One region of the Devosia sp. MDV22-iso42 genome, then DNA from elsewhere that is predicted to be linked to it. Evidence: predicted binding sites of a transcription regulator. Region 1 holds the regulator's gene; the other holds the start of a gene.

Region 1 (15,728 bases):
GGACAGGCGCCACAGCGGCACCGGAATCTGCGCGTCCATCTCTACCTGCGGATGGGTGACATAGAGCGCGCGCATCCTAGCCTCGGCTGAAATGGGTCAGTTCATGCACCATCTGCTCGACCTTGCGGATGATGGCGGGCTCAAGAAAATCGCCATTGACGTCAAAGGCGTCCTCGGCCGGGCCGATGCCCAGCAGCGTCGGCACCACCAGCGCTCCCACCTTGGTCAGCGATTCGCGCAGGTGGCTCAGCGACCAGATGGTGCCATATTTGCCCGAGCTGACCCCGCCAATGCCGAAAATGGCGTGGCGGAACGGGCTCGGCTTCTGCCGGCTGATCCAGGTAATGGCATTGACCAGCAGCGGCGGCACCCCGCCATTATATTCGGGCGTGGCGATGAAGACGATGTCGTGGCTGCGCCACAGCGCCGCCAGCCGCACCGCCGCCGCCGGCACCTGGTCGGCCTCGAGATCCTCGTTGAAGATGGGCAGGTCGAAATCGCCCAGGTCGAGCGCGGTGACGGCGACCCCGGCGGCGTCGAGCTGGCGGCCCATATGGGCCTGCAATTTGCGGTTCTGCGAGCCCCTGCGGATGGAGCCCGAAAGCGTCAGTGCGGTCTTCATCTTGCATTCCTGTTGCGCAGATGTCGAAATTGACCGCTCTGGCGCGTCGCTGCAAGACAATTGGCAGGCCCGCGCTCATTCGGCAGCTTGCCACCACAGGGAGACCAGCAATGGCCGCTTCGATCTTCGTCAATATTCCGGTGCGCGACCTGCCCGCATCAATGGCCTATTACAAGGCCCTCGGTTTTGACCACAATGCCCAATTCAGCAACGAGACCGGCGCCTGTATCGTGTTCAGCGAGGCCATCTACTTCATGCTGCTGACGCATGAGAAATTTCTGAGCTTTTCGCCCGCGCCCATCCCTGATCCCAAGACGCACACCCAGGCACTTTATGCCTTGTCGCGCGACAGCCGGGAAGCGGTGGACGCCATCGCCGCGGCGGCGCTCACGGCGGGCGGCACCGAAGTGCGCGAGGCGCAGGACCATGGCTTCATGTATGGCCGCTCCATCGCCGATCTGGACGGCCATGTCTGGGAATATTTCTGGATGGAGTTCAGCCCGCAGCAGGGGGCGTGAAACGCTAAAGAGAAGCAAGGGGCCGGAAAGGGCGACAGCGTCGTGCCATTCGAGCCTGGCTCTCATGGCCTTGAGGCGGGAAATCGCTCCACCGGAGCGATTTCTCTTCCGCCTCAAGCCTCAAACATCTTCTTGAGCTTGTCGAAGAAGCCGCCCGAGGTCGGGTTGGTTTCCTGCGTTTCGAGCTTGGCAAATTCCTCCAGCAGCTCGCGCTGCCTGCGGCTGAGTGCCTGCGGCGTCTCGATATCGAGCTGCACATACATGTCACCGACATCCTTGCTGCGCAGCACCGGCATGCCCTTGCCCTTGAGCCGCACCCTTTGCCCCGGCTGGGTGCCGGCGGCCACCTTGACCTTGGCGCGGGCGCCATCAAGCGTCGGCACCTCGAACTCGCCACCAAGCGCCGCAGTGGTCATGGCGATGGGCACGCGGGCGAAGAGATCGGCGCCGTCGCGCTGGAACAGGTCATGCGGCCGCAGCGAAATGAAGATGTAAAGATCGCCCGGTGGGCCGCCGCGCAGCCCCGCCTCGCCCTCATTGGCCAGCCGGATACGGGTGCCGTCCTCGATGCCCTGGGGAATGTCGACGCTCAGCGTGCGGTTTTCCTGGCGCCGGCCCTGGCCACCGCAATCGGTGCAGGGCTGGTCCATCATCTGGCCGCGGCCCTGGCAAACCGGGCAGGTCCGCTCGATGGTGAAAAAGCCCTGGGCGGCGCGCACCTTGCCATGGCCATTGCACTGCCGGCAGGTATGGGTGCCGGTGCCCGGCTTGGCGCCCGAGCCCTCGCAGGTGGTGCAGCCCACCAGGGTCGGCACGTCGATCTCGACCGTGCGGCCCTCAAAGCTCTCTTCGAGACTGATTTCCAGATTATAGCGCAGGTCGCTGCCGCGCAGCTTGGCCGCGCCGCCGCCACCGCGCCGGCCGCCCCCACCACCCATGAAGTCGCCGAAGATATCGTCGAAGATATCGGACATCGAGGAGGTGAATTCCGGGCCGAAACCGGCCGGGCCGCGGCCACCGCCATTTTCGAAGGCGGCATGGCCGAACCGGTCATAGGCGGCCCGCTTCTGGCCGTCCTTGAGCGTGTCATAGGCCTCGCTGATTTCCTTGAACTTGGCCTCGGCTGCGTCATTGCCCGGATTGCGGTCCGGGTGATGCGCCATGGCAAGCTTGCGATAGGCGCTCTTGAGCGCAGCGTCATCGGCGCCCTTGTCGACGCCGAGCACCTCGTAGAAATCGCGTTTGGACAAGAAGCACGTCTCCAATGCATTGCCGGTCGCGACAGGCGCGCCCGACCAAACCTAGCCCCTAGATGGCCATCGCCCCCGCAGCCCGCAAGGGGCTCGGCGTCGCAACACTGCTTTCATCGCCCCGGATGCATTTTTGGGGCGGCAAGAGCCGTGTCGGCGCCAGAGGGTCAACCAATTCCCCGCTCTGTAGCAAGAGCGCGCGCCCTCTTCAACATGGCTGAGCAGGCTTTGGCTAACGCGCCGGCGGTGCAAAGGCCCGCGCCAGGGCGTCGGCCAGTTCGGCCTGGGCAAACAGTGCCTTGGTGACGATCTGGCCCAGCCCGAAAAATCCCTGCGTCACACCGGCATAGACCGTGCAGCTGACCGGCACACCGGCCTGTTGCAGCGCCGCCGTCAGCAGTTCGCCCTCCGAGCGCAGCGGATCGACCTGCGCCAGGATGATGCTCGCCGGCGGCAGGCCGGCCAGGTCGTGACGCGTCGCCAGATTGAGCAGCGGCTCGTCTTCGGGCAGGCCATCGGCAAAGAGCTGCCGCAGCCGCCAGCGCATGGCTGGCATGTCAATCGGCAGGGCCCGCAAGGTCTCGCCATAGGCGGGTGTGCTGAAATCGGTTCCGGCCATGGGGTGGATCAGGGCCTGATGGATGGGCCGGTGTCCCCGGCCATCGCGCGCCCGCAGCGCCACATGCACCGCCAGATTGGCGCCGGCATCTTCGCCCGCTACAGCCACCCGGCGCGGATCCCCGCCCAGGCGGTGGGCCTGATCGCCCAGCCAGGTCCAGGCCGCCCAGGCATCCTCATGGGCGCTTGGCCAGGCGTGTTCGGGCGCCAGGCGATAGTCCACCGCGAGCACGATGGCGCCGCTGCGCCGCGCCAGGCCGCGGGCCGAGCCGTCATGGCTGTCCAGATCGCCGGTGACAAAACCGCCACCATGGAAATAGAGCACCATCGGATTGAGTCGCGGCAGCAGGCCGGCCGGCCGATAGAGCCGCCCCGGCAGGTCGCCCGCCGCGCCGCCGATCGTCACGTCCTCGCTGACCACACCGTCGTCGTCGGCAACGGTCCCCGCCACGGCCATCAGCGCCGCCACGGCATCGGGCAGCCCCGGCTGCGCTCGGGCGGCCGATGGGGTCAATTGGTCCAGCCGCTGCGCGCCCAGCTGCGTCAGCATGTCCAGCACCGCCTTCATGTCGGCATCCAGGGCGGCCGTCGGATCGCCGCCGATCAGTTCGGCGAGGCGCCCGATCGAGTCCTGCGGATCGCCGGGAGAAGTGCTGTCGGTCATGGCGACGCCTTGTGGGTTGCGGTCCCCCTTTGGACAGGGGGAACCGGCCCGCAATTGGGCTCAATCATGAAGAATTTGCGGCAATGGGACCCGGCTCGGCGAGCTGGTCGGCCTGATTCACGTGAAACGCCGGGCAGGCCTTGGTAAATGCGCTGTGGCGCTCAACAGGGCGCGCCGGCAGGATGCAGGGGATTGACGGGCAGCGTCCGGCGCGCGGCGCCATGAGCGGAGGCGCGGGGGATGAACAGGCCGCCAGACCAGGATCCATTGGCAGCCCGTTGGGACCATCGTGGCCCTGCCCGTACGGCAGCGGCCACCTCGAAATGGACTTAGCCGGCGACGTCGGCGACGGCGACGCCCTTGTCCATCAGCTTCTTGCGCGCCGCATTGACCACGTCGACGCTGAAGGTGTCTTCGTGGCGCATCACAATGGCTTCGCCGGTCAGGTCGCCCCGGCCGTGCTCGACCAGCTTGTCAAAGCCGTCGCTGAGCGCGTCTTCCATCATCTGGTCGCTCAGCACCTTTTCGGCGCCGACGCGCTTGTGCTTGGCGCGCACCTTGACCAGGCGCGTTACCCGGCCATTGTCGGCGGTGCGCAGCTCTTCGGCCGCGGCCAGGCCGGTCCAGAACTCGCGTTCGACCGGGCTCTCATTGTGGGCGGCGCCCACCAGCTCGGCGATACGCATTTTGCATTGAAACGCCAAGTCGTCATAACCAAGGCGGACGGCATTGGCCATCAGCTTGCGCAACTTGTCGGGGTCGGTGAAGGTTTGGGGGTCTGGAATGTTCATGGATCACCATACCCACTTCTATTTCAAACAAAAAGGGGCCCGGCTGCTGCCGGACCCCTTTATCTGGTGGATTGACGCCGCTTAGGCGGACTTCTTGTCGTCGTCGTCGCTGACTTCTTCGAAATCGGCATCGACCACGTCGTCATCGCCGTCATCGTCCGAACCATTGGCCTTGGCCTCGGCTTCCGCCTGGCTGGCCTTGTACATGGCTTCGCCCAGCTTCATCGCGGCCTGGCCGAGCGCGTCGGTCTTTGCCTTGATCACTTCGGCATCGTCGCCGTCGAGCACGGCCTTGAGTTCGCCAATGGCGGTCTCGATGGCGGCCTTGTCCTCGGCCGACACCTTGTCGGCATATTCACTGAGCGACTTCTCGGTCGAATGAATCAGGCTCTCGCCCTGGTTCTTGGCTTCCACCGCTTCGCGCTTGCGCTTGTCGGCATCGGCATTGAGCTCGGCTTCCTTGACCATGGCTTCGATATCGGCGTCGCTCAGGCCACCCGAGGCCTGGATGCGGATCTGCTGCTCCTTGCCGGTGCCCTTGTCCTTGGCCGAAACCTGCACGATGCCGTTGGCATCGATGTCGAAGGTCACTTCCACCTGCGGCACGCCGCGTGGAGCGGGCGGGATGCCGGCCAGATCGAAATTGCCCAGCAGCTTGTTGTTGGCGGCCATTTCGCGCTCGCCCTGGAACACCCGGATCGTCACGGCGCTCTGGTTGTCCTCGGCGGTCGAGAAGGTCTGGCTCTTCTTGGTCGGAATGGTCGTATTGCGATCGATCAGCCGGGTGAACACGCCACCCAGGGTCTCGATGCCCAGCGACAGCGGGGTCACGTCGAGCAGCAGCACGTCCTTGACGTCGCCCTGCAGCACGCCGGCCTGGATGGCCGCGCCCAGCGCCACGACTTCGTCCGGATTGACGCCCTTGTGGGGCTCCTTGCCGAACAGTTGCTTGACGATTTCCTGCACCTTGGGCATGCGGCTCATGCCGCCGACCAGCACGACTTCGTCGATCTGGGCCGCGGTGACGCCGGCATCCTTCATGGCCATCTTGCACGGCTCGATGGTCTTCTGGATCAGGTCATCGACCAGGCTTTCCAGCTTCGACCGGCTCAGCTTGAGCGTCAGATGCTTGGGGCCCGACGCGTCGGCGGTGATGAAGGGCAGGTTGATTTCGGTCTGGGTCGAGCTGGACAGCTCGATCTTGGCCTTTTCAGCCGCTTCCTTCAGACGCTGCAGCGCCAGCTTGTCGGTGCGCAGGTCGATGCCCTGTTCTTTCTTGAACTCGTCGGCCAGATAGTCGACCAGGCGGTGATCGAAATCCTCGCCGCCCAGGAAGGTATCGCCATTGGTCGACTTCACCTCGAAGACGCCGTCGCCGATCTCAAGGATCGACACGTCGAACGTGCCGCCGCCAAGGTCATAGACCGCGATCGTGCCGGTATTGCGCTTGTCCAGGCCGTAGGCCAGAGCGGCCGCCGTCGGCTCGTTGATGATGCGCAGCACTTCGAGGCCAGCAATCTTGCCGGCGTCCTTGGTGGCCTGACGCTGGCTGTCGTTGAAATAGGCGGGCACGGTGATGACGGCCTGCGTGACGGACTCGCCGAGATAGCTTTCGGCGGTTTCCTTCATCTTCTGCAGGATCATGGCCGAGACCTGGCTCGGCGAGTACTTCTCGCCGGATGCCTCGACCCAGGCATCGCCATTGTCGGCGGCCACGATCTTGAACGGCACCAGATTCTTGTCCTTGCCCACGACCTTGTCGTCATAGCGACGACCGATCAGGCGCTTGACGGCAAACAGCGTGCCCTCGGGATTGGTCACGGCCTGGCGCTTGGCCGGCTGGCCGACCAGACGCTCGCCGTCCTTGGAGAAGGCGACCATGGAGGGGGTGGTGCGCGCACCCTCAGCGTTTTCGATAACCTTGGGATTGGCGCCGTCCATCACTGCGACGCAGCTATTGGTGGTGCCCAGATCGATACCGATGACTTTAGCCATTACTCTAGCCTCTCTATTCAGCAAACCCATGCTGGAGCCCCTCTCGCGAGGCAGTTCCGTGGCCCCGAAGGACCGGGTTCCTTGCAATTGAAATTGCGCCCATTGCCGGGCCTGTCGGGTATATAGGGGGGTCCCCGTACGGCTTCAAGCGCTCATAGGGTACATTTGCCGGCTGGCGCCGCATTGCGGCGGCTCTGGGCGCGGTCAGAGGCGCTGGGGGACCGGCCCGGCGGCCGGTCCCGCGTAAGGCCTAGTCCTGCAGCGTGTAGCTGTTGAGCGAACAGATATCGACGGCCATGACTTCAAGGATGGCGCCTTCGCCGGTCTCGAAGCGGAAATCATACTCGCACTGGTCCGAACCATCGCCGATGGTGACGGTGCCCTGCTCGCCGGGCTCCAGCGTGCCGTCCGGACCGAGCAGGTCGTCACCCCACTCCTCCATATTGCTGGGATTGGTATAGAAATAATGCAGCGACTGGCTGCTGCCATTGATCAGCGTGAACTCGACGGTCTCGGCCAGGGCCGGCACGGCACCGGCAAGCAGCACCAGGGCGACAAGGCTGCCCTTCAGGAAGGTATTCATGACAAAATGTCCCCAAAGCCGGGCGCATCGGCGGCCGGCACCGCACTATCTTCAGCGGCAGGAATTAATCAAGATGCCCGCGCCGGGCGGCGCACTTTTCTTTGCGCCTGCGAAGCCCTAGAACCACGCCATGTTCACGCCCGGCTCCATCCTGCTGCACGATACGCTCAATCCGGGCGCGACCAGCCTGCTGTTCACTGCACCAGGCGCGATGCTCGTGGCCCATGACGCCGATGGCGTGCGCGCCGCGCTGGCCCGACTGGAGCAGGCCCAGCGCCAGGGCCTCTGGGCCGCTGGCTACCTGGCCTATGAGGCAGGCCTGGTCTTTGAGGAGCGCCTGGCCGCTCTCTTGCCCGCGCGCAGCGCAACGCCGCTGCTGTGGTTCGGCCTCTATGAGGCCCCGCAGCGGCTCGATGCCGCCGCCGCCGCTGCCTATCTGGCCGATCTAGTCGGCACCCGCAGCGGCCGCGCCCGCGATATCGTCCCCAGCCTCAGCCTGGCGCAATATGCCAGGGCCTTCGAGCGGGTCAAAGCCCTGATTGCGGCGGGGGACACCTATCAGGTCAACCTCACCTTCCCGGCCGAGTTCCGGCTCGAGGGCGATCCGGTCGCGCTCTATCTGGCCTTGGTTCGCCAGCAGCAGGCAGCCTATGGCGCCCTGCTCAATACCGGCGAGCACTGGATATTGTCGCGCTCGCCCGAACTCTTCGTCGCCCGCCGGGGTGACCAGCTCACCGCAAGGCCGATGAAGGGCACGCGCAAGCGCGGCCGCAGCCTTGCCGAAGACCAGGCCGGCCGCGCCGCTTTGGCCGCCGACCCCAAGAACCGCGCCGAAAACCTGATGATCACCGATCTGCTGCGCAATGATCTGGGCCGCATTGCCGAGATCGGCTCGGTCAGGGTCACCGACCTGTTCACCGTCGAAACCTACCGCACCCTCCATACCCTGACCTCGGGCATTACCGCGACGGCGCGGCCCGGCATCGGCACCACGGCCCTGCTGGAAAACCTCTTTCCCTGCGGCTCGATCACCGGCGCCCCCAAGCTGCGCGCCATGGAAATCATCCGTGATGTCGAGGCCGGTCCGCGCGGCGTCTATACCGGCTCGATCGGCTACGTGGCGCCCAGTGGCGACCTGGAATTCAACGTCGCCATCCGCACCGCCATCATCGACGCTCAAGGACGCGGCAGAATCGGCATTGGCGGCGGCGTGGTCGCCGACAGCACGGCCGAGGATGAATATCGCGAGGCTTTGCTCAAAATGGCTTTCTTCACCAATCCCCCCGATCCGGTCACCCTGATCGAGACCCTGCTCTGGACGCCCGAATCGGGTTATGCCCTGCGCCAGCGTCACCTCGACCGCCTGGCCGCCTCGGCGGCTTTTTTCGACCTGCCCTGCGATCTGGCCGCGATCGACGCCCTGCTTGACGCCCAGGTCTTCACCCAGCCCATGCGGGTCCGTCTGACCCTCGACGCAAGCGGCCCGGCTTTGACCGCGGTGCCGCTGCCGCCCAATCCGCCGGTCTTCCGCTTCATGATCGCCGATGACCGCCTCGACAGCCAGAGCCTCTGGCTGGTGCACAAGACGACCAATCGCGATTTCTACGACGCCCCGCGCCAGCGGGCCCAGACGGAACATGGCGTGGACGAGGTGGTGTTCCGCAACGAGCGCGGCGAGCTGACCGAGGGCTCGATCACCAGTCTGTTTGTCGAACGGAACGGCATGCTGCTGACACCGCCCCTGACGTCGGGCCTGCTGCCCGGCACGCTGCGCGCCGAGCTGCTCGCGAAGGGCAAGGCGCAGGAAGCGGTTTTGACGCTTGCCGACCTTGAGTCCGCCGAGGCAGTCTGGCTGGGCAATTCGGTGCGTGGGCTTATGCATGCACAATGGGTGCAGATTTGATATTTTGGGAAGGCAAGCCATGACCATCGAAATTTCGCCGCGCGACGTGCTGCTCGTGGTCGATGTGCAATATGACTTCCTGCCCGGCGGCAGCCTGGCCGTGGCCGATGGCGATGCCGTGGTGCCGCTGATCAACGCCCTGGCCAGGAAGTTCACCCATGTCGTCTGCACCCAGGACTGGCATCCGGCCGACCATATCTCCTTTGCCAGCCAGCATCCCGGCAAGGTCCCTTTCGAGACGGTGCACCTTTCCTATGGCAACCAGGTGCTCTGGCCGGACCATTGCGTCTGGAACAGCCATGGCGCGGCGCTCTCGGCCGATCTCGACATTCCGCAAGCCCAGCTGATCCTGCGCAAGGGCTATAACCGCGCCATCGATTCCTATTCCGGCTTCCAGGAAGCCGACCGCGAGACGCTGACGGGACTGGCCGGTTATCTCAATGAGCGCGATCTCGGCCGGCTCTATGTGGTGGGACTGGCCACCGACTATTGCGTCGGCTGGACTGCCATCGATGGCGCGGCCGCCGGCTTTGACGTCACCGTCATCGAGGATGCCACGCGGGCCATCGACAATGATGGCAGCCTCGAAAGGGCTTGGGCGGACATGGCAGAGGCCGGTGTCGAGCGGGTGATGAGCCGGGAAATCCTGGGATAGTAGAGCCGCAGAAGACCAGAGTCGTATCAGCAAATGCTGCTTCCAAGGCGATAGCGGGCATTCTTCGTACAATTCAGGCCTCTAGCTGTGCTTTGCGTGTGGCAGTCTATTTTGTTATTGTGGCGTACACAGCGAGGGACGCCAAATGGATTACGTTGAACGCAGCGGTGAGTTTGCCGGCGGCAGCGGCGGCGTGGTCCCAGAACTTTGGGTTTTGCTTAATGCCGCCTACAGCACCGACTCCGTTCGGACAAAGCCATTGCTTGAGGTCCTGAATGCCTTCGACAAGTCGCTTGGCAAACATATCCGGATAAAGCTGCCGCACGATGGACTTGAGCAAAAGGATATCGACGCAGTCATCGCTCGCCCCTGGAGTAAACAACAGCGGGAAATAATTGCGCCGCCGCAGCTGCTTTTCTTGAACAATAGCCTTTCCGCTTTTGATCCAAGTCATTCACCCTGGGCCTTGATCGATCTGCACGGCTATTCGGGCAAAGACGACGGAACGCTGGCATTCAAGCCGCTTAATCACCTTTTCACCGCGATAAGGAAGGCGGTCATCAGCGGGACATCACTTGTTGATGCCGTAGAAGACTATCGGCTGGCATTCAACAGAGGCTTGTTCGCGGATTCGCTTGACCTCGAAGTCGGTATCAACCTCCTGATATTCAAGGCGACTTGGAAGATGCCAAAGGGGATGTCAAAGAAGGCACGGTAAGCCAGCTTTCCCTGCCCATAAAAAAATCCCCGCTGGCGCGGGGATTCACGTGAAACGCTGATGGTGGCTGAGTCAGATCAGACGCTCTTGTCGATCGCTTCGTCAGCCGGCGCGTGGCTCGGGCCGCCCTTGGCGACGCCGACCATGGCCGGGCGCAGGATGCGGTCGCCGATGGCAAAGCCAGCCTGCACCACCTGCACCACCGTGCCCTCGGGCTTGCTGGGATCGGGGACCTCGAACATGGCTTGATGCCGGTGCGGGTCAAATTTCTGCCCCTCCGCCTCGATCGGCTTGACGCCATGCTTGGCCAGGAGGCGCTGCATTTCGCGCTCGGCCATCTCGATGCCTTCGATCAGCGTCTTGGTGGTCGCGTCACCCGAATCGCGGGCTTCGGGCGGCAGCATCATCAGCGCGCGGCTCAGCGCATCGGTGGCGCTCAGCATGTCGCGCGCAAAGCCGGCAATGGCATAGGTGCGTGTATCGCTGACTTCCCGCTCGGTGCGCTTGCGCAGGTTTTCCATCTCGGCAACGGTGCGCAGCACGCGGTCCTTGAGCTCGCTGTTTTCCGCCCGCAGGGCCACGGTCGGATCGATGCTCTCGATGTTCTCATCGGTCTGTTCAACCGGGACTTCGACTTCAGGCACTTCGCCTGAGGCGGCGTTCTCGTCGCTCATCATTGCTGTTTCCGCACATACCAAAGGATTTGATCCGCATATCGGCTAATATCGGGGTGATTTCAACCCTGCCTGCGCCGATAGGCCTCCGCGTCACCGCTTGCGCGCCATCATCGCGGTGATGACATGGGCGGTGTAATCCACCACCGGCACGATGCGCGCATAGTTGAGCCTGGTCGGCCCGATCACCCCCAAGACGCCCACGACCTTGTCATTGGCATCCTTGTAGGGGCTCAGGATCACCGACGAGCCCGAGAGGGAAAACAGCTTGTTCTCCGAGCCGATGAAGATGCGCACGCCCTGCGCCTTGTCGGCATCGCCGAGCAGTTCGAGCAGCCCGTCCTTGCTTTCGAGCTCGTCGAACAATTGCCGCATGCGCAGCAATTCGTCTGATGCCATGGTGTCGTTGAGTAGATTGGCTCTTCCACGCACGATGACGGTCGGCGCGCTGGCGGGCGAACTCTGGCTGAGCGTGGCAATGCCGGCATCGACCAGCTTCTGCGTCAGCTCGTCGAGCTCGGCCCGCTGCTCGGCCCGCTGCGCCGCCAGCACCTTGCGCGCCTCGGCCAGGGTCCGTCCCACCACGTGATGGGCAATGAAATTGCCCGCCTGGGTCAGCGCGCTGGCGGTAAGCCCCGGCGGCGTCTCCATGATGCGGTTTTCCACCTGCCCGTCCTGGCCGACCAGGATGGCCATGGCCCGGGTCGAATCGAGCCGCACGAATTCGAGATGCCGCAGCACCATGTCAGCCTTGGTGGCGATCACCACGCCGGCGCCATGGCTGAGCCCGCTGAGCAGCTGGCTGGCTTCCGTCAGCACATCCTCGACCTGCCCCTTCTGGCCCTGGATAGACTGGGCGATCTGGCTGCGCTCGCTTTCATTGACCGCGCCCACTTCGAGCATGGCATCGACGAAAAACCGCAGCCCCTCCTGCGTCGGCGCCCGGCCGGCCGAGGTATGCGGCGCCGCGATCAGCCCGAGATCTTCGAGATCGGCCATGACATTGCGCACCGAGGCCGGCGACAGCCCGCCCTGCAGCATGCGGCTGAGATCGCGCGAGCCCACCGGCGCCCCGGTATCGAGATAGCGCTCGACGATGCGGCGGAAAATGTCCTGGCTGCGGGCATTGAGCACGCTCAGAAAGTCTTGCGGCAGCTGGCTCATGGTTTTTGCTAAAATCGTCCGCTTTAACTGTGGTCACTCATTTAGGCGCATTGCTGCCATCCGCCAAGCGCCCGCGGCTTGTGAGCAGGCTCAAGGAGGGTTAAGAGGCGGTTAACAGCAATTGCCAAGTGGAAAACTGATGCGGCCTTCCGGACGTCAACCCAACCAGCTGCGCGCCGTCGCCATCGAACGCAACGTCGCCATGAAGGCGGAGGGCTCCTGCCTCGTCTCGTTCGGCAATACCAAGGTACTGGTCACCGCCTCGGTCGAAACCAGCCTGCCAAGCTGGCTGCGCGGCAAGGGCCAGGGCTGGGTCACCGCCGAGTATGGCATGCTGCCGCGCGCCACCGGCAGCCGCAACCGCCGCGAGGCCACTGCCGGCAAGCAGACCGGCCGCACCCAGGAAATCCAGCGCCTGATCGGCCGCAGCCTGCGCGCCGTGGTCGACATGCAGGCGCTGGGCGAAGCCCAGATCACCCTCGATTGCGACGTGCTCGAGGCCGATGGCGGCACCCGCACCGCGGCCATCACCGGCGCCTATGTGGCGCTGGTCGACGCCATCAAGTGGATGGAGGAGCGCAAGCTCACCCGTTCCAACCCGCTGCGTGATTCGGTCGCCGCGGTTTCCTGCGGCATCTATCGCGGCGCCCCCGTGCTCGATCTCGACTATCTCGAGGATGTCGAGGCCCATACCGACGCCAATTTCGTCATGACCGGCAGCGGCAAGTTCGTCGAGATCCAGGGCACCGCCGAACAGGCTCCCTTCAGCCGCGATGAACTCAATTCTCTGATGTCCCTGGCCGAACAGGGCATTGCCGACCTTACCCTTCTCCAGCAAGCGGCGCTTTCAGCATGATCACCTGGTTCAAAAAGCTCGTTGCCGGCAAATCGGTCGCCCGTCAGGCTGGCCCCCAGCGGCAGGCCTCGCCGGAAAACTGCGCGCTCTGGCGCGACGTGGCCCGGGCACTCGATGCCAAGCCCAAGAATTCGACCATGAACACGACCATGAACACCTCCAAGATGGGTAGCGGCAAATGAGCCTGCCCCGCCTGCGTTCGGGCGATCGGCTGGTGCTGGCCACCCACAATGCGGGCAAGCTCACCGAATTCCGCGAGCTGTTCGAGCCTTTCGGTCTCGACATAGTTTCGGCCGGCGAGCTCGGCCTGCCCGAGCCGGAAGAGACCGGCACGACCTTCGCAGAAAATGCCCGGCTCAAGGCCCACGCTGCCGCCCAGGCCACCGGCCTCTTGGCGCTCAGCGATGATTCGGGGCTCTGCGTTGACGCGCTCAATGGCGATCCGGGCGTCTATACCGCCGACTGGGCCGGCGTGCCGCGCGATTTCAACCACGCCATGAAGCGGGTCGAAGATGCGCTGCAGGCCGCCAATGCCACCTCGCCCGGCCTCCGAGGCGCCTCGTTCAACGCCACCATGTGCCTGGCCCATCCCGATGGCCGCGACGTGCTCTATGTCGGCAAGGTCGAGGGCACCCTGGTCTGGCCGCCCCGCGGCGCGGTCGGCCATGGCTATGACCCGGTCTTCATGCCCAAGGGCTTTGACATCACCTTCGGCCAGATGCCGGCCGAGATGAAGCATTCCTGGGCCCCCGGCCAGCCCGGCCTCAGCCACCGCGCCCGCGCCTTCGCGCAGTTCTACGAGGCCCAGATTGAAAAATAACCCCAACGATCTGTTCGGGGTCTATGTGCACTGGCCCTTCTGCGCGGCCAAATGCCCCTATTGCGACTTCAATAGCCACGTCCATCGCGGCGCTTTTGACGAGGATGGCTATGTCGCCGCCTATGAGCGCGAAATCGCCTATGCCGCCCAGCTGGCGCCCGGTCGCGTCGTGCAATCGATCTTTTTCGGCGGCGGCACGCCCTCGCTGATGTCGCCGTCGAGCACGGCCCGGATCATCGACGCCATTGCCCGGCACTGGACCGTCGAGCCCAAGGCCGAGATCACGCTCGAGGCCAATCCCACCAGCGTCGAGGTCGATCGCTTCCGTGGTTTCCGCGCCGCCGGCGTCAATCGCGTGTCGCTCGGCGTACAGTCGCTGCGGCCCGGCCCCCTGGCCGAACTGGGCCGGCGTCATTCGGTCGAGGAGGCCGTGGCCGCCGTGCGCGTCGCGCAATCGGTGTTCGAGCGGTCAAGCTTTGACCTGATCTATGCACGGCCGCGCCAGACGCTTGAGGACTGGGAAGACGAGCTCAAGGAAGCACTCTGGATGGCCCAGGGCCATATCAGCCTCTACCAGCTCACCATCGAGCAGGGCACGCGCTATTTCGACCTGCAGACCGCCGGCAAGCTCACCATTCCCGGCGAGGACCTGGCCGCCGATTTCTATGAAATGACGCAGGAATTGACCGCGGCAGCGGGCCTGCCGGCCTATGAGATTTCCAACCATGCCCGCCCCGGCCAGGAGAGTGAGCACAACATGCTCTACTGGCGCTATGGCGAATATGCCGGCATCGGCCCGGGCGCCCATGGTCGGCTGATGATCAACAACCAGCGCCACGCCACCGCCGACGAAAAACTGCCCTTCGAGTGGCAGAAGCACGTGCTGGCCAAGGGCCATGGCATGGTGGTGGACGATGTGCTGACCTGGGAGGAGCAGGGCGACGAGTTCCTCGTCATGGGCCTGCGCCTCAAGGAGGGCATTTCCCCGGCCCGCTTTACCGCTTTGTCGGGCCGCCAGATCAACCCGGCCCAGATCGCCGCGCTCAAGGGCTATGGTTTTGTCGAGACCCTGCCCAATGGCAATCTGCGCGTCACCGACCGCGGCTGGCCGGTGCTCGACGCGGTGGTCGCCGACCTGGCAGCTTAGACATTTAGGCGGTCGGCAAGGACTAGCTCGGGGGACGCGGTGCTTTTCTTGGCCTCTTTCGAGATTTACAAATTGGCCACCCCCGCGGCACAGAGGTGCCGGCGGGCTGTGGAGCCGCTTCTCAACACCTTGTTCCAAGACAGTGGCCTTGCAGAATTTGACTGCAAGCTTCTCTATGTGCCGATCATCATGCCGCCGGAAATGGCGGTGCGGTATCCCGCCAGGTCAAGCGTTCGGAAGCGTGAGCGTGCGTGCGATTGTGCGCCCCAACTGGATTATGACGTCTTTGTCACCGGCGCGTTCGAGCAGCAATTAGCCGAATACGTGGCGGGTATCCGGACCTCTGCGCCACACCTGGCCAAACTCGGGGCGTCCCCGGCGCAGGTCGAAGAATTCGAGCAGCTCTTGTCGCGCGCGGTTGAGCACATTCTGGCAAACCAGCTTGATCAAACGCGGCATTGACCGCAAAGGCAGCTAGACCAGAGCTGCAATATAGCGTGCGGCCGAGCGGGCCACCGCGGCCTTGGCGTCGCTGGCAATGACCTTGTCCCACCAGCCGCCATAGATCCGGTCAAACGCCAGGTCAGCCACGCGGTCGGCGATGTCCCGCACCGTGTGGGCCGGCAGCGGGATCAGGTTGGGATAGGAGCGCATGAAGCTCACCCAGCCTGCGGCCGGGACGACCTGAATGGTGTCGCCGACCAGCAGCGCCCCCTGGCCATCGGCGCCGGCACCCCATTCCAGCACGCT
Region 2 (15,728 bases), on a different contig from region 1:
GCGACTTGCTCATCTTCTTGCCGTCGCCATCCATGGTGAAGCCATGGGTGAGCACGCTTTCATAGGGGGCGTGGCCATTGGTGGCGCAGCTTTCGAGCAGGCTGGAATGAAACCAGCCGCGATGCTGATCACTGCCCTCGAGATACATCGAGGCGGGGAATTTCAGATGCGGCCATTTCTGCTTGTTGCGCAGCACGAAGGCATGGGTGGAGCCGGAATCGAACCAGACGTCGAGCACGTCGCGGACCATTTCATAGTCATCGGCCGCATAGTCGGTGCCGAGGAAGCGCTGGGCGGCGCCATCCTGGTACCAGGCGTCGGCGCCCTCGGCCTCGAAAGCGTCGGCAATGCGGTGATTGACCACCTCGTCCTTGAGGATCTCGTTGGTCGCCTTGTTGACGAAGACGGTGATCGGCACGCCCCAGGCGCGCTGGCGGCTGAGCACCCAATCGGGGCGGTCGGCGATCATGGCGCGCAGACGGTTCTGCCCGGCGGCGGGATAGAACTTGGTGGCATCGATGGCGTTGAGGGCGCGATGGCGCAGGGTGTCGCCGGGCGCGCCCATGATGTCGCGGTCCATGTAGACGAACCACTGGGGCGTATTGCGGAAGATCACCGGCTTCTTGGAGCGCCAGGAATGGGGATAGGAATGCTTGACGCGGCCTCGGGCGACCATGGCATGGCGTTCGGCGAGGGCGGCGATGACGCGGTTATTGGCGTCGCCCTTCTTGCCATTATCATCGATGACGCGGGCGGGACCGCCTTCAGCATCGGGGCCGAGACCGGGGGCATCTTTGGTATAGAAGCCATCGTCGCCGACGACATAGGGGACGTCCGAGGAGATGCCCTTGTCGGCCAGCAGGCGCGTCGAATTCATCCAGATCTCGAAATCGTCGAGGCCATGGCCGGGCGCGGTATGGACGAAGCCGGTGCCGGCATCATCGGTGACGTGGTCGCCATCGAGAAGGGGCACGTCGAACTGATAGCCGCCGCCCAGGCCGCGCAGCGGGTGGTGGCACAGCAGGCTGGCGAGGGGGCCGACTTCGGTATCAAGGCGGCGATAGGCAGCAACCTTGGCCTTGGCGAAAACTTCAGCGGCCAGATTGTCGGCCAGCACATAGCGCTCGCCAACCTTGGCCCAGTTATCTGCCGGCGCATCGGTGATCTCGAACAGGCTATAGGCGATCTTTGACGAAAAGCTGATGGCCCGGTTCGCTGGGATCGTCCAGGGCGTGGTCGTCCAGATCACGACGGAGGCGCCATCCAGCTCGCCAAGGGCGCCGGCGCCCAGGGACTCAAACTGGCCATTGCCGCCCACGCGCTTGGCCTGCTTGGCTGCCACCGGGAACTTCACCCAGATGGTGTCGCTCTCGTAGTCGGCATATTCGATTTCGGCTTCGGCCAGCGCCGTGCGCTCGACAACGGACCACATGACGGGCTTGGAACCGCGATAGAGCTGGCCGGTGGTAGCCACCTGCATCAGTTCGCGGGCGATCTGTGCCTCGGCGTCAAAGCTCATGGTCAGGTAGGGATTGTCCCACTCGCCCAGAATGCCCAGGCGCTTGAATTCCTCGCGCTGCACGTCAACCCACTGCTCGGCAAAGGTGCGGCATTCCTGGCGGAATTCGACGATGGGGACGTCGTTCTTGTCCTTGCCCTTGGCGCGGTACTGTTCTTCGATCTTCCACTCGATGGGCAGGCCATGGCAGTCCCAGCCGGGCACATAGGCCGAGTTGAAGCCGAGCATCTGCATGGAGCGGCTCACCAGATCCTTGAGCGTCTTGTTGAGCGCGTGGCCGATATGGATATTGCCATTGGCGTAGGGAGGGCCGTCATGGATGGTGAAGAGCGGCCGATCCTTGGCCTGTTCGCGCTGCAGCGCAAAGATATCCATGTCTTCCCAGCGCTTGAGCCAGTCGGGCTCGCGCTGCGGCAGGCCGGCACGCATGGGGAACTCGGTCTGCGGCAGGAAGAGGGTAGCCGAATAGTCGGTTTCGGCGGCGCCTGTGACGGTATCGGTCATGGGGAACGGCAATCATGCTGGAGATTTTGGCTGCCTTTTAGCAAGGCAGGGCCCACGGGGCAAAGGCTGATTTGGGACAGCGGGCGGCAGCGGCAATCAGCCAAAGAAGCCCAGTTTGCTGTCAAGCGCGCCCAGGGGACGCGCGGTGCTAATCAGTGCTCGCGCCTTGTGGCTGTCGCGGTCCATGGCAGCGATCAGCTCATCGAGCCCGGAGAAGACCTCCTGGCCGCGGATATGGCCGATCAGGGCGACGGCAATGGTCTGGCCATAGATGTCGGCATCGAAATCGAACAGATGGGTCTCGAAGGGCGGGCGCTGGTTGTTGAACATGGGCTTGCCGAAGGCGGCGACGCCATCGAGCAGGCGCCCGCCCACCTTGGCGCGCACGGCGTAGACGCCCTGGGCCAGCTGGAAGCCCGCATGGGTGATAGTATTGGCAGTGGGATAGCCGAGCTCCCTGCCCCGCTGGTCGCCCTTGACCACGCAGCCATCGAAGAACCAGTGATAGCCGAGCAGACGATTAGCGGCGGTAACGGCGCCTTCGGACAAAGCGGCGCGGATGCGCGAGGAAGAAATCACCTCGTCGCCCTCATCCATCAGGTCGAGCGTTTCAACAGCAAAGCCCTGTTCATCGCCGGCGGCTTTGAGGAAGCTCGGGGTGCCGCGGCGCTGGCGGCCAAAGTGGAAATCGGCGCCGACGATGACGCCGGTGACGCCGAGCGCCTCGACAAGGAAGCGGGAGACGAAGTCCTCGGCCTCGATCTGGGAAAAGGCGCGGTCGAAATCGAGCACGGTGATGGCATCAAGGCCCAGGGCCTCGGCGAGGCGCGCCTTGGCATCGCCATCGGTGAGGCGGAACATGAAGGGAGCGGGCGCAAAGACGTCGCGCGGATGCGGCTCGAAGGTCAGCACCATGGCAGGGACGCCGGCGGCATCGGCGCGCGCCTTGAGCGTCGACAGCACCGTCTGGTGGCCGCGATGCATGCCATCGAAATTGCCGATAGCGACATAGGCGCCGCGCAGGGAAGCTGGCACGGCATCAAGGCTGGACAGGCGGACGAAAGCGCTCATCCAAGGCTACCAGGCCAGACGCGGCAGGAAGCCCGCCATGCGGGCACCGCTGGGCGCCACCAAATCGAGGATGGCCTGCGGATCGGGCTTGCCGAAGGCATCGAGTTCGGCGGCGTGGATGGAGCCGGTGACAAAGAGCAGATCGAGGCCGAACTGAGCCGCGCCGGTGGCATCGGTGCGCACGCTGTCGCCAATGGCCAGTACACGGGCCTTGTCGAGCGGCTTGCCGGCGGCCGCCTCGGCCATGCGAAAGGCCTCTTCATAGATCGGCCGATAGGGCTTGCCGGCCATCAGCACCATGCCGCCCATGGCGGCGTAGAGATCGCCCAGGGCACCGCCGCAATAGATGATCTTGTCGCCATGTTCGACGACGCGATCGGGATTGGCGCAGATCATGGGCAGCTTGCGCTCCAGCCAGTGCCGGGCGCGCTCGCGGTACATTTCGGGGGTATCGTCATCGCTGTCGAGATCGGTGACCACCACGGCCTGGGCCTCGTCAGCCGTGCCGCGCCGCACATTGAGCCCTTCGTAAAGCGCATCATCCTCGGTGGGTGGGCCGACGTGATGGATGGTCTTGCCGGCATATTTGGCGATCATGACGCGCGTGGCATCGCCCGAAGAGACGATGGCGTCATAGGCGTCGCGGGTGACGCCGAGACGATCGAGCATGTCGATCAGCGGGGCCGAGGGACGCGGTGCATTGGTGATGAAGACCACCTTGCCGCCCGCCTGGCGGAACCGGACCAGTGCATCGACGGCCGGCGGAAAGGCCGCCACGCCATTATGCACCACGCCCCAGACGTCGCTCAGCACGGCATCATAGCGGCCGGTAAGATCGGCAAGGCCGGAGATCGAGGGGAGCGGGCTGGTCATCGCGACTTTCCGATGCGGACAGGATGAGCGTTCTATGTGGCAGCTTGGGGGTGCGGATCAAGGGGAAAGACGTCGGTGGATGGCTGCCGTGCACCTGCCGGGAGCTGGAGCGACCGGGCGATCGCCGCCGCCGTGGCCCGCGGACCGGCCATGTCGGTGACGATCAGGTCGCTGAAGGGCCGGCTGGCATAGCCCTCTTCATGCATCTGGTGGGCGCGCTCGACCTCGCCGGGCGACAGGGGCCGGTTGCCGCGATCGATGAAGGCGATGGCGGGTGGCGGCGCCAGCGTCACGACGCGCAAAGCTGCATCCCTGAAAGCGGCCGCGACCAGCAAGCGCTGATAATCGGCCTCGCGCAATGGCACGGCGACGACGATGGTGCTGGCCAGAGTGGTGGCAATAAATTGCCCAATGCGCACGAAGGACGCCTCGATTCGCTGTTCGAGCGGCGCGTCGTTGGGAGCATCATGATCATCGCCATCGATGAATACGGCGCCGTCCAGCAGGTCCGCGAGTGCCCGGCCCGTTGTCGTCTTGCCGGCATTGATCGGCCCGTTGAGTACCAGGACGAGCACGACGGGCTAAAGCTCGGCGCGTCGCAGCACGGGGCGCGTGGGGCGGCTGGGTTCCACGACAAGATCGGGACGCACCGAACCGGGCGGCGCGATGTAGGGCCCCTGCACCAGGGTAATGCCATCCTCTAGCAGTTCGATGATCTGGCGCTCGCTGGCAATGCCGGTGGCCAGCAGCAGGACATCAAAGCGCGCGACATAATTGGCAATGTCGGCGGCGTGAAAATCAGTGAAGTTCTCGGGCGCCTCGATGAAGCGGGCCGCATCGATGCGCAGCGAGCGCACATTGCGCCCGGCCAGATCGCCGACATCGACCCGCAGCGAGCGCACGTTGAGGATGGAGAAGCCCGCCCCCTTGCGGGAGATGGCGTCGGTTACGGCGCGCTCGGGGGTGGTCAGGCCCTGCCAATCGGTTTCGCTGATGGCAAAGATCATGCCCTCGGCAATGAGCCGGTTGGCCTCGAGCGAGGCGAGCAGCTGCTCGGCGGCGGCGGCATCGCTCAGGGTGGCGCGCGACAGCGGAATATAGAGCTTGATGGGCTGCCCGCCTGCGCGTGCACGACGCCCAATGGTAATGGCCTCGACCAGACCCACGCCTTCGATATGGCGCATGACGTCGGGGCCGCCGCGGCGCGGCATGAAATCGACGCTGTCGGCGAGCTCGCCATCTTCGAGTCGCAGCCGGGGGACCAGGTCATAGCCCTGCGGCCGGCGCTGCGGCAGCGTGACGACGGGCTGAATGTGATAGACGAGGCGGTTTTCATTGAGCGCCTGGCGCACCATTTCGACCGGAATGGTGGGCTCGGGCTCGCGCGCCGGCGGCAGGGGCGCCTGAGGCGTCTGGGTGGCGGCAATCATGCGGTCGCGGGCGGCGGGCTGGGGCTTGGCCACCCGCTCCTCGATTTCGGCGACGGCCTCGGCGACCTGACGGATCACCGTGCCGAGCACGGAGATATCGGCTTCAACGCCCTCAAGGCGCTGCTCGGCATTGACGTCGGCCATGGCATTGATGCGCTGGCCCAGTACGGCGCCGGCCTGGGCATCGGTGGCGAGCAGGCGGGACAGGTCCTCGATGGCGCGTTCAAGGCGGTTTTCCGCGCGCTGGCGCAGGGAGCGCTCGAGCAGCACGACGCAGACACAGCCGAAGACTATGGCAGCAAGGATGGCCTCTGCGGGCGTGAACGTCAGCCCAAAATACGCCGTGGCACCGACGCCGGCCGCAGCAAGGGCAATGAACGTGTAGACCAGTGCCTGCACGGGCAAACCTATAAACCCACTTCAAGTGCCGGGATTCGGCATCCCCTCTTAACACCGTGTACCGGGCTGCAAAAGCCGCAGGCCGGCTCTTCCAAGGCTAATTGCGTGCCCTCAGGTGGAAAACAGTTTCCAGGCCCGCGAGAAGAAGCGCTGGAACAGCACCAGCTGGGCGGCGCCATTGGCGGCGGCCGAGGCGCCCAGATGACCCATTTCCACCGGCGGATGATCAGCGGTGAGGGTCGGCAGGGTGGCCAGGTGATGCTGCACGCGCTCCAGCAGGCGCTCGACGATGGGACGCGGCATGACGCCGTCGATGATCGACTTGTCCAGCTCGAGCACGGCATGGGTATTGACGATGGCATTGGCCAGCGCCAGGCCGGCGCTGTCGAGCCACTGGGTCACCACCGGCTCCATCGCGTTCCAATCCCAGTTGAATGGGCTGCCGCCGGGCACGGCCATGCCAGCCGAAGTCAGCTGGGCCTGCAGGGCACTAATCGAGGCCACCAGATGGACGAAGGTGGGCTTGCCCTGGGCGTCGGCAATCAGCATCGAGCCCAGATTGGCGGCATGGCCATTGCCTTCCCAAAGCTCGCCATTGGCGACCAGGCCGGCGCCGACAAAGGTGCCGATCTGGAAATAGGCAAAGCCCTGCGGCCGCGGCGAGGTCTGGGCAATGACTTCGGCCCAGCAGGCGGCATTGCCATCGTTGAACCACTGCACGGGCAGGCCGGTATCGGCGGCGATGCGCGCCACCAGATCAATCTCCCCCCACAGGGCCGCCTGGTCGTCAGGCGCCTGCACCTGGCCAATATTGCGCCCGATCTTGGAGGGCGTCGCCAGGCCGATGCCGGCCAGCCGCGCCCGCTGCAGATCGGTAAGGCCCGATTTGATGGTGGCCACTTCGGCGGCGATATCGGCAAAGATGGTGCGGGCATCCGGCCAAAGGTAACTGCGACGGACGCTGGCGAGGGTCTTGCCGGACATTTCGAGGACCAGCACCTCATAGTGGCGCCAGCCAATTTCAATGCCGATGGAGACGGCGCCCTGCGGATTGAGGAAGAGCGGGGTGGCTGGCTGGCCGCGCCGGCCGCGCAGCACGTCGCCGCGCATGACCAGGCCGCGCGACTCGAGTTCGGCAATGATGCGGGAGGTGGTCTGGGGGCCCAGCCCCGACAACCGGGCGACATCGGCGTTGGAGGCGCCCGGATTCACCGTAATCAGGGTCAGCACGGCCCGCTCATTGGTGATGCGCACACCAGACTGAGCAACGCCGCGAGACAATGGATTGAATTCGGCCGTCTCGGAATTCTTTTGCATGGCGTGACTTAACCGACTGGCGTGACTGCAATCAAGTCCAATGCAGTATTGATTGTCGCGAATGCGGAACGGAAAATTTACCCTGTTGGGAAACAATCGGTTCACACCCGGCGGAACCGCGATGGCGGTCACACATCCGGCAAGCACCCAATGAAGACGTAAGGACCGGGCCGCATGGCGATGCAGAATCGAAGCGATGGCGACCCGAGCGGCCGACTATTGCTGATCGACCGGGACCAGGCTCAGGCCCAACTGGTGGCGCAGGCCCTGGCGCAATGCCTCGACCAGGCAGCCGCCATCACGGTCGTCTCGGGCGGCAAACGCGCTGCCGAACTGCTGCGCGACACCGAATTCGACATCATCCTGGCCGATCTTTCCAGCCTGGGCGACCTGGCCAGCCATAGCGACGAGGCCGTGCTGCGGCTGGTGCGGCTAGCGGATGGGGCGCTGCTGGTGGCACTGTCGGACGGGGTCTCGGTGTCGGCCGCCGTGGGCGCGATGCGAGCCGGGGCACATGATTATGTCGCCAAGCCGATCAACGGGCCGACAATGGCGGCGCGAATCGGGGAGCTGGCGCAGCGGCATGGCAAGTGCCGGTCGCTGGGAATCGAGGGACGCAGCCCGGCGGGGCCCAGCGATTTTGCCGGGTTCATCGGCGCGTCCAGCGCCATGCAGTTTGTCTATGAGCAGATCGGCCGCATCGCGGCCTCGTCGGCGCCGGTCTTCATCACCGGGGAAAGCGGCACCGGCAAGGAGGTCTGCGCCGAGGCGCTGCATGCCAAGGGACACCGGGCCGGAAAGAGGCTGGTGGCGATCAACTGCGCCGCCATTCCGCGCGACCTGATGGAGAGCGAACTGTTCGGCGTGGCGCGCGGCGCCTTTACCGGCGCGCATGAAGACCGCAAGGGCGCGGCCGAGCTGGCCGATGGCGGTACGCTGTTTCTCGACGAGATCGGGGAAATGGACCTGTCGCTGCAGAGCAAACTGCTGCGCTTCCTGCAGACCGGGACGCTCAGCCGCGTTGGCGACGGGGCGGTGCGGCGGGTCGACGTGCGGGTGATCTGTGCCACCAATCGCAACCCGATGCAGCTGATCGCGGAGAGGAAATTCCGCGAGGACCTGTTCTACCGGCTGCATGTGCTGCCCATCCACCTGCCCCCGCTGCGGCAGCGCCCCAGCGACATCATGGTGCTGGCCCGGCATTTCCTGACGCGCTATGCCGCCGAGGAACGCAAGAGCTTTGGCGACTTTTCTAGCGAGGTCGCCAGCCAGCTGTCGGCGGCCGAATGGAAGGGCAATGTGCGCCAGCTGCAGAACCTGGTGCGGCGCCTGGTGGTGATGTTTGACGGCGGCGACATTACCGCTGCCATGCTGAGTGCTGCCGATATCGAGACGCGGGGCCTGCCGACACCCCAGGAGACGCCGTCGCGCGGCGAACGGCGGGCCGCCATCCTGCCGATGTGGCAGCAGGAACAGCGCATCATCGAGGACGCCATTGCCAGCTTCGGCGGCAATGTGTCGCTGGCCGCGGCGGCGCTCGAAATCAGCCCGTCGACGATCTATCGCAAGCGACAGGGCTGGGCAGAACTGGGCAAGACCGGCTGATCCTGCAGCTGCATCTTTCCCGACCTCGTGGTTCGACAAGCTCACCATGCGGTCTCATTGGCATCACGGCGTGCTGGCTTCGCGGGCCTTGATGCGATCAAGGCCGAGATAGTGTTCGCGCAGGATGACGGCGATGCCGGAGGCGACGATGATCAGCGCGCCGCTCAGCATGGCCAGGGTGGGCACTTCGGCGAAGACCACCAGGCCGATGATGATGGTCAGGATCAGCGAGACATATTCAAACGGGGCAATGACCGACATGTCGGCATAGCGGTAACATGAGGTCAGCAGCAGCTGGCCGATGCCTCCGGCAAATCCGGCACAGACCAGCAGTACGGCCTGCTGCGGCGTCGGCCACTGCCAGCCGAGCGGCAGGGTGAGCAGCGAGAGCAGGCTGGCGCAGACGAAGAAATAGATGACGATGGTCTCGGTGCGCTCGGTCTGCACCAGCTTGCGCACCTGCATCATGGCAAAGGCCGACATGACCGCCGCGCCCAAAGCGGCGACAGCGCCGATGGTTTCGGCATTGCCCAGCGGCGTGCCGCCGGAAAACAGGGTGAGCCGCGGCCAGAGGATGATGACCACCCCGACCATGCCGATCAGCACGGCGGACCAGCGGAACAGATGCACCCGCTCCTTGAGCAGCAGCGCACTGAACACCACAATGAGCAGCGGCGATGCATAGCCAATGGCGGTGGTTTCGGGCAGCGGCAGGCGCGTCAGGGCAAAAAAGCCCAGCCCCATGGAGGTCACGCCGATGAAGGAGCGGACCACGTGGCCCATGGGATTGGCGGTGATGAGCGCGGTGCGCAACTGGCGCTTGAAGGTCAGATAGACGACCACGGGCAGAATGGCGAAAAAGCAGCGGAAGAACACCAGCTCACCAGCCGGGATGGTCTCGGTGGCCTTGAGCAGCGTGGCCATGACGACAAAGCAGCAGACCGAGAGCACCTTTAGCGTGATGCCGCGCAGGGGACCTGCCGCGACGGGCACGGGGCTGGTCGGCGTGGCGGAAGCAGAAGGGGACACGACGGGCTCGTGGCTCGGAAAGCGGCAGGAAGACAGTGCCCGGCGCAGCAGAGGCTGGCGCGCCGGGTAGGGAAATCAGCTTTTGCCGGATTCCAGCTTTTCCTTGGCAATGCGGGCGGTCGTGAAAGCCTTGCTTTCGGGACCTACGGCACTGCCGGTCTTGACCACCTTGCCGGTGGCGTCGTGAAGTTCCCAATGCCAGTTGGCATTGGGGCCGCTGCCGCCCTTGAGGCGCAGCTTGATCTGAAGTGTGTTGTCCTGGGTCATGGGTGCCTTATGCCGCAGCTTGGCGCGAGGTGGAAGGGGCTGGATGAAAAAGATGCGCTCGCCCGGGACTCCTGCCCGGCCGGCACCGGCTAGACTTTTGAATAGCGGATCTCGATGCGGTCGCCCCAGAAGGCCAGCATGTCGGCAATGGGGGCAACAAGCGGGCACGGATCGGGGTAGTACCAAACCTGGTCGAGGCCGGTGGCGGTAAGGGTCTTGATGGTGCAATACCAAGCCTCGCCCTTATAAGGGCAATGGGTGCGGGTGTCGGTTTCTTCGAGAATGCCGGGCTGGATATCGGCGCGGGGAAAATAAACCCGCAACGGCGAGCCGGGTTCGTCGAGCTCGAGCGCGTTGACGGAGCTGGCGATCTCGGCCCCGTCAAAGATGACGTGGACACGGCCGGTGGCCGGGGAGATCTTGATATCCTTGTCGAGACATTGCCGTGTCATGATGTCCTGCCATGTTGGGGATGAAAGCGTGCATCCTATCAACGCGCGAGCACAAAGTCAGTTCACCCGCGCTTGACTCCGACAGGGCCCAATCCTATATCCCCAGCACCTGTTAGCACTCTATTCGTGTGAGTGCTAACAGCTCAAAATTGCATTCGAAATGCTGCTATAGGAGCAAGTCATGAGCTTCCGTCCCCTCCACGACCGCGTGGTCGTCCGCCGCCTCGATGGCGAAGAAAAGACCAAAGGCGGGATCATCATCCCCGACACCGCCAAGGAAAAGCCCAGCGAAGGCGTGATTGTCGCCGTGGGTCCTGGCGCCCGTGACGAAAGCGGCTCGCGCGTCGTTCCCGACGTCAAGGCCGGCGACCGCGTGCTGTTCGGCAAGTGGAGCGGCACCGAGGTCAAGGTCGACGGCGAAGAGCTGCTGATCATGAAGGAAAGCGACATCATGGGCATCGTCGAGGGCTAAGCGCCTTCACGTCCCTTTCGTCCTAAACCATTTCAAGGAGCGCCTCACATGGCTGCCAAAGAAGTAAAGTTCTCGACTGAAGCACGCGACAAGATGCTGCGCGGCGTCAATATCCTGGCCAATGCGGTCAAGGTAACGCTGGGCCCCAAGGGCCGCAACGTGGTGATCGAGAAGTCGTTCGGTGCCCCGCGCATCACCAAGGACGGCGTGACCGTCGCCAAGGAAATCGAGCTGGAAGACCGCTTCGAGAACCTGGGCGCACAGCTGCTGCGTTCGGTCGCCTCCAAGACCAATGACATTGCGGGCGACGGCACCACCACCGCAACCGTGCTCGGTCAGGCCATCGTTGTCGAAGGCGTCAAGGCTGTTGCCGCCGGCTTCAACCCGATGGACCTCAAGCGCGGCATCGACATGGCTGTCGAAGAAGTCGTGGCCTCGTTGAAGGCCGCTTCGTCCAAGATCAAGTCGTCGAGCGAAGTTGCCCAGGTCGGCACCATTTCGGCCAATGGCGAAACCGCCATCGGCGAGATGATCGCCGAAGCCATGCAGAAGGTCGGCAACGAGGGTGTCATCACCGTCGAAGAAGCCAAGACCGCCGAGACCGAGCTTGAAGTCGTCGAAGGCATGCAGTTCGACCGCGGGTACCTGTCGCCCTACTTCGTGACCAATGCCGAGAAGATGACTGCGGTTCTCGAAGATCCCGTCATCCTGCTGCACGAAAAGAAGCTCAGCAACCTGCAGGCCATGCTGCCGATCCTGGAATCGGTTGTGCAGAGCCAGCGCCCACTGCTGATCATTGCCGAAGACATCGACGGCGAAGCCCTGGCGACCCTGGTCGTCAACCGTCTGCGTGGCGGCCTCAAGGTTGCTGCCGTCAAGGCACCCGGCTTCGGCGATCGCCGCAAGGCAATGCTCGAAGACATCGCCATCCTGACCGGTGGCCAGGTGATCTCGGAAGATCTCGGCATCAAGCTCGAGAACGTGACCATCGACATGCTGGGCACTGCCAAGCGCGTGGAAATCACCAAGGAAACCACCACCATCGTTGATGGCGCTGGCACCAAGGACGACATCCAGGGCCGCGTTGGTCAGATCAAGGCGCAGATCGAAGAGACCACTTCGGACTACGACAAGGAAAAGCTGCAGGAACGTCTGGCCAAGCTGGCCGGTGGCGTTGCCGTGATCAAGGTCGGCGGCTCGACGGAAGTCGAAGTCAAGGAGCGCAAGGACCGCGTCGATGACGCGCTGAACGCAACCCGCGCCGCCGTCGAAGAAGGCATTGTTGCCGGTGGTGGCGTTGCGCTGCTGCGGGCTTCGAGCGCCATGAAGGTCAAGGGCGCCAATGCCGATCAGGACGCTGGCATTGCCATCGTCAAGCGCGCGCTGCAGGAGCCTGTCCGCACGATCGCCAACAATGCCGGTGCCGAAGGCTCCGTGGTTGTCGGCAAGATCCTCGAGAACAGCTCGATCACGTTCGGCTACAATGCCGCAACGGGCGAGTATGGCGATCTGGTCGCGCTCGGCGTCATCGATCCGGTGAAGGTGGTTCGCACCGCCCTGCAGGACGCCGCGTCGGTTGCCTCGCTGCTGATCACCACGGAAGCCCTCATCGTCGAGGCGCCCAAGGATGCGGCTCCCCAGATGGGCGGCGGCGGTGGCGGCATGGGCGGCATGGGTGGCATGGACTTCTAAATCGCCTAGCGATTTAGATTCTCCTTTCGCTCACGGGCCGCACCGGCTTTGGCCCGACGCGGCGCGGCAATACCGCGCTGGGCCAAAATCTGGCCCTGCGCGGGCGCGGCAGACAACTGCCGGTCCGCCTTGCGGACTCAAGATAAAGAGTTTGGAGTTCGTTACTTCCCAGTCACGAACTCCATGGAAAAGGCGCGGTGGCAACATCGCGCCTTTTTCTTGTCCAGGGGGCGGCCAACCTTGCCAAATCATTAAACTTGCTGCAGCGCAGGGCTGGCAGGCCGAATGTTAAGACCGGGTTAACCATGTTGCGCACTCTGTTGTGATGGCCGAGGTCACTCGGCTGCAACCGCCAAGGAGTGCAATGTCAACAACCAGCGGCATCGGCGCCCAGTCAGCCTCCCAACTGATGCGCCCTGCCTTCAAGCCACCAAGCTTTGCCAGCCTGGACAACAATGGCGACAACAGCCTGACGCTGGACGAGATCAAGCTCAACGCGCCCAAGGATGCGTCGAGCGCCCAAGCCAACAAGAGGGCAGAAGCCCTGTTTTCCGCCATGGATGGCGATGGTGACGGCAGCGTCACCAGCAGCGAAAAAGATACTTTCGACACGAAGATGGCCGAGCAGCGCCAGTCGATGGCGTTCATGACCCAGCAGCTGGCCGGGCCCAGCAATGCGGACATCTTCGCGGCGACCGACAGCGATGGCGACGGCGCCGTGACCCTGGCCGAACTGGGGAACGACGAGGGCGCCAACGCGATCAGTGACGAGAACCTGCAGAAGCTGTTCGACATGATCGACGGCAATGGCGACGGCTCGATCACCGAAACGGAAAGCTCGAGCTTCCTCGATGCGGTCAAGACCGCCTTGCAGGAGGGCGCAAGCAGCACCGGCAGCCAGGCGGTTTCCGGCCCACCGCCAGGTGGTCCGCCGCCCGGAGGTCCGCCACCGGCCTCGGACGACGCGGAGGAAGACGATACGGCGACCAGCAGCGCCAGCCTGCTGGCGACGGCGCAGAATGCCTACAAGGCCAGCCAGCAGCAGACGCTGCTCGAGCAGCTGGCCGCCGTGTTCAGCGCGGCAGCATAAGCCTGGCGGGGGCGCATGCGCCCCTGCCCCATTGCGGACGATGTCTGGTGCAATCGGTGTCGCGGACCGCGCCTGCGGGCAGAATGGCTAATTCAAAGGACTAGAGGAATGCGACCACCAAGACGAACCGGCAGCGCGATGGACCAGGCGGAAGCCGCCTTCAAGGCTGCCACCAGCAAGCCGGTGGCTGCCGCGCCCAAGCCCAAGGCCATTCCGGAAGGCAAGGACATGGTGACGCTGCGGCTGGACCGGGCGGTACTGGAACACTTCCAGGAGGACGGCCCGGGCTGGCAGGAGCGCATCAATGCCGCTTTGCGCGCGTCGGCCGGGCTCGATGCCGAATAGGCCAACCCGGCTTTAGCGGAAGACCAGCAGCCGCAGGGCCAGCGCGATCGAGACCACGACGACCAGGGGCCGGATCAGCTTGGCGCCGAAGCGAATGCCGGTGCGGGCGCCGATATAGCCGCCCAGCAGCTGGCCCACGCACATGGCAAGGGCGGCCGGCCAGACCACATCACCCGCGGCAATGAAGATCGTCAACGCCGCCAGATTGGAAACGACGTTGAGGACCTTGGTATTGCCCGAGGCGCGGGTGAGACCGAGCCCGAACAGCATGACAAAGCCAATGGTGAAAAACGAGCCAGTGCCCGGGCCAAAGATGCCATCGTAAAAGCCCACGGCGAAGCCCAGCAGCGGCACGAAGCGCGCGAAGGGCAGCCGGGCGACCTTGTCGACATCGGAGAGGTTGGGCGCGAACAGGAAATAGAGCGCGATGCCGATCAGCGCGATCGGCACGGCGATATTGAGCAGGCTGGTATCGATCTGCTTGACCACCAGCGCACCGGCAAAGCTGCCGGCATAGGTGAGGGCGATGGCCGGAATCAGCGCCGGCAGATCGATATAGCCACGACGCCAGAAGGTGATCGCGGCCATGCCGGTGCCGACGACCGATTGCAGCTTGTTGGTGGCCAGCGCCGCCACGGGCGGCAGGCCGGCCGCCAGCAAGGCGGGCAAAGCGATCATGCCGCCGCCGCCGGCGATGGCATCAACAAAGCCCGCCACGAGGCCGACGGCGGCCAGGGCCAGCAGGATCAGGGGTTCAAGCATCAAAAGGTCAGGTCCGATCCTGTTGCCGACGGCGCTGCATGGAGTCATCGGGGATCGGCATGTCGGTGAGGCGCCGCTCGTAGATGGGGATATTGATCATGGAGGACATGAAGCCGCTCATCATCAGCTGGAAGCCCGAGACCAAAGCCGTCAGGGCGAGGATGACGGGACGCATTGTGCGGCTGGGGTTGAGGTTGCCGAAATCGCGCACGGCCCATTCGCCAACGCCCCAGAACAGCGCCAGCAGGCCGCTCAGCATGAGCAGGACGGCCACCAGCAGGATGCGCTCGAGGGTCAGGGCCTCCAGCAGGCGATCGTAACTGCCCGAGCGGGGGATGAAGCCGTAGCGGGAGGCAAAGCGGCGGCCGATGATGGCAAAGGAAACCGACTGCAGGCCGACGATGATGCAGAGCGCAGCAATCAGGAAGGTGTGCACATCAAAGCTGACGCCGCCAATGCGGGCGGGGCCGGGCAGCAGAATACCGCCGACGATCAGCCCCAGCCAGAGCAGGACAAAGCCGGGATAGAGAAACAGCCAGCGCGGCGAGAACAGCAGCAGAAAACGCAGATGCCGCCAACCATCGCGAAACGAGCGCAGATGGGGCGGGCGCGACCGGCCGTCCTTGGCCAGGGTGGTAGGCACTTCGCGCACGTCGAGCTGGGCCAGGGTGGCCTTGACCACCATTTCGGAGGCAAATTCCATGCCGATGGTGCGCAGGTTGAGGCTGACAATGGCGTCACGCGAAAAGCCGCGCAGGCCGCAGTGGAAATCGCCGATCGGGGTATGAAAGAAGCGGCGACCCAGGGTGCTGAGTACCGGATTGCCGATATAGCGGTGATGCCAGGGCATGGCGCCCGGCGCGATGCCGCCGGCAAAGCGATTGCCCATGACCAGATCGGC

What was found. Region 1 encodes HrcA, which represses chaperone genes, less so after heat shock. Its sites were predicted from a motif close to GTTAGCACTCNCNNNNNGNGAGTGCTAAC; they were not measured.
Region 2: the regulator HrcA is predicted to act here: its motif matches at 10,578-10,606, upstream of AC4NN3_RS17565 (co-chaperone GroES).

The regions. Positions count from the first base shown of each region.
Region 1 covers NZ_JBZVWR010000009.1:162,346-178,073, forward strand. Annotated here, with positions in the region: gene AC4NN3_RS10775 (histidine phosphatase family protein) at 1-75, opposite strand, end outside; gene AC4NN3_RS10780 (NADPH-dependent FMN reductase) at 77-622, opposite strand; gene AC4NN3_RS10785 (VOC family protein) at 733-1,140, shown strand; gene dnaJ (molecular chaperone DnaJ) at 1,254-2,390, opposite strand; gene AC4NN3_RS10795 (alpha/beta hydrolase) at 2,623-3,672, opposite strand; gene AC4NN3_RS10800 (hypothetical protein) at 4,002-4,463, opposite strand; gene dnaK (molecular chaperone DnaK) at 4,545-6,458, opposite strand; gene AC4NN3_RS10810 (hypothetical protein) at 6,709-7,041, opposite strand; gene pabB (aminodeoxychorismate synthase component I) at 7,172-8,944, shown strand; gene pncA (bifunctional nicotinamidase/pyrazinamidase) at 8,964-9,599, shown strand; gene AC4NN3_RS10825 (hypothetical protein) at 9,745-10,317, shown strand; gene grpE (nucleotide exchange factor GrpE) at 10,395-10,991, opposite strand; gene hrcA (heat-inducible transcriptional repressor HrcA) at 11,085-12,155, opposite strand; gene rph (ribonuclease PH) at 12,295-13,011, shown strand; gene AC4NN3_RS10845 (hypothetical protein) at 13,008-13,193, shown strand; gene AC4NN3_RS10850 (non-canonical purine NTP pyrophosphatase) at 13,190-13,831, shown strand; gene hemW (radical SAM family heme chaperone HemW) at 13,821-14,978, shown strand; gene AC4NN3_RS10860 (hypothetical protein) at 15,087-15,440, shown strand; gene AC4NN3_RS10865 (MBL fold metallo-hydrolase) at 15,453-15,728, opposite strand, start outside.
Region 2 covers NZ_JBZVWR010000014.1:83,390-99,117, forward strand. Annotated here, with positions in the region: gene ileS (isoleucine--tRNA ligase) at 1-2,023, opposite strand, end outside; gene AC4NN3_RS17520 (bifunctional riboflavin kinase/FAD synthetase) at 2,120-3,094, opposite strand; gene AC4NN3_RS17525 (TIGR01459 family HAD-type hydrolase) at 3,101-3,967, opposite strand; gene AC4NN3_RS17530 (nucleoside/nucleotide kinase family protein) at 4,000-4,542, opposite strand; gene AC4NN3_RS17535 (EAL domain-containing protein) at 4,549-5,796, opposite strand; gene AC4NN3_RS17540 (ROK family transcriptional regulator) at 5,908-7,113, opposite strand; gene AC4NN3_RS17545 (sigma-54 dependent transcriptional regulator) at 7,288-8,718, shown strand; gene AC4NN3_RS17550 (DMT family transporter) at 8,782-9,747, opposite strand; gene AC4NN3_RS17555 (hypothetical protein) at 9,823-10,014, opposite strand; gene AC4NN3_RS17560 (DUF427 domain-containing protein) at 10,104-10,466, opposite strand; gene AC4NN3_RS17565 (co-chaperone GroES) at 10,648-10,938, shown strand; gene groL (chaperonin GroEL) at 10,987-12,630, shown strand; gene AC4NN3_RS17575 (EF-hand domain-containing protein) at 12,995-13,720, shown strand; gene AC4NN3_RS17580 (BrnA antitoxin family protein) at 13,829-14,065, shown strand; gene AC4NN3_RS17585 (TSUP family transporter) at 14,078-14,827, opposite strand; gene AC4NN3_RS17590 (glycosyltransferase family 2 protein) at 14,835-15,728, opposite strand, start outside.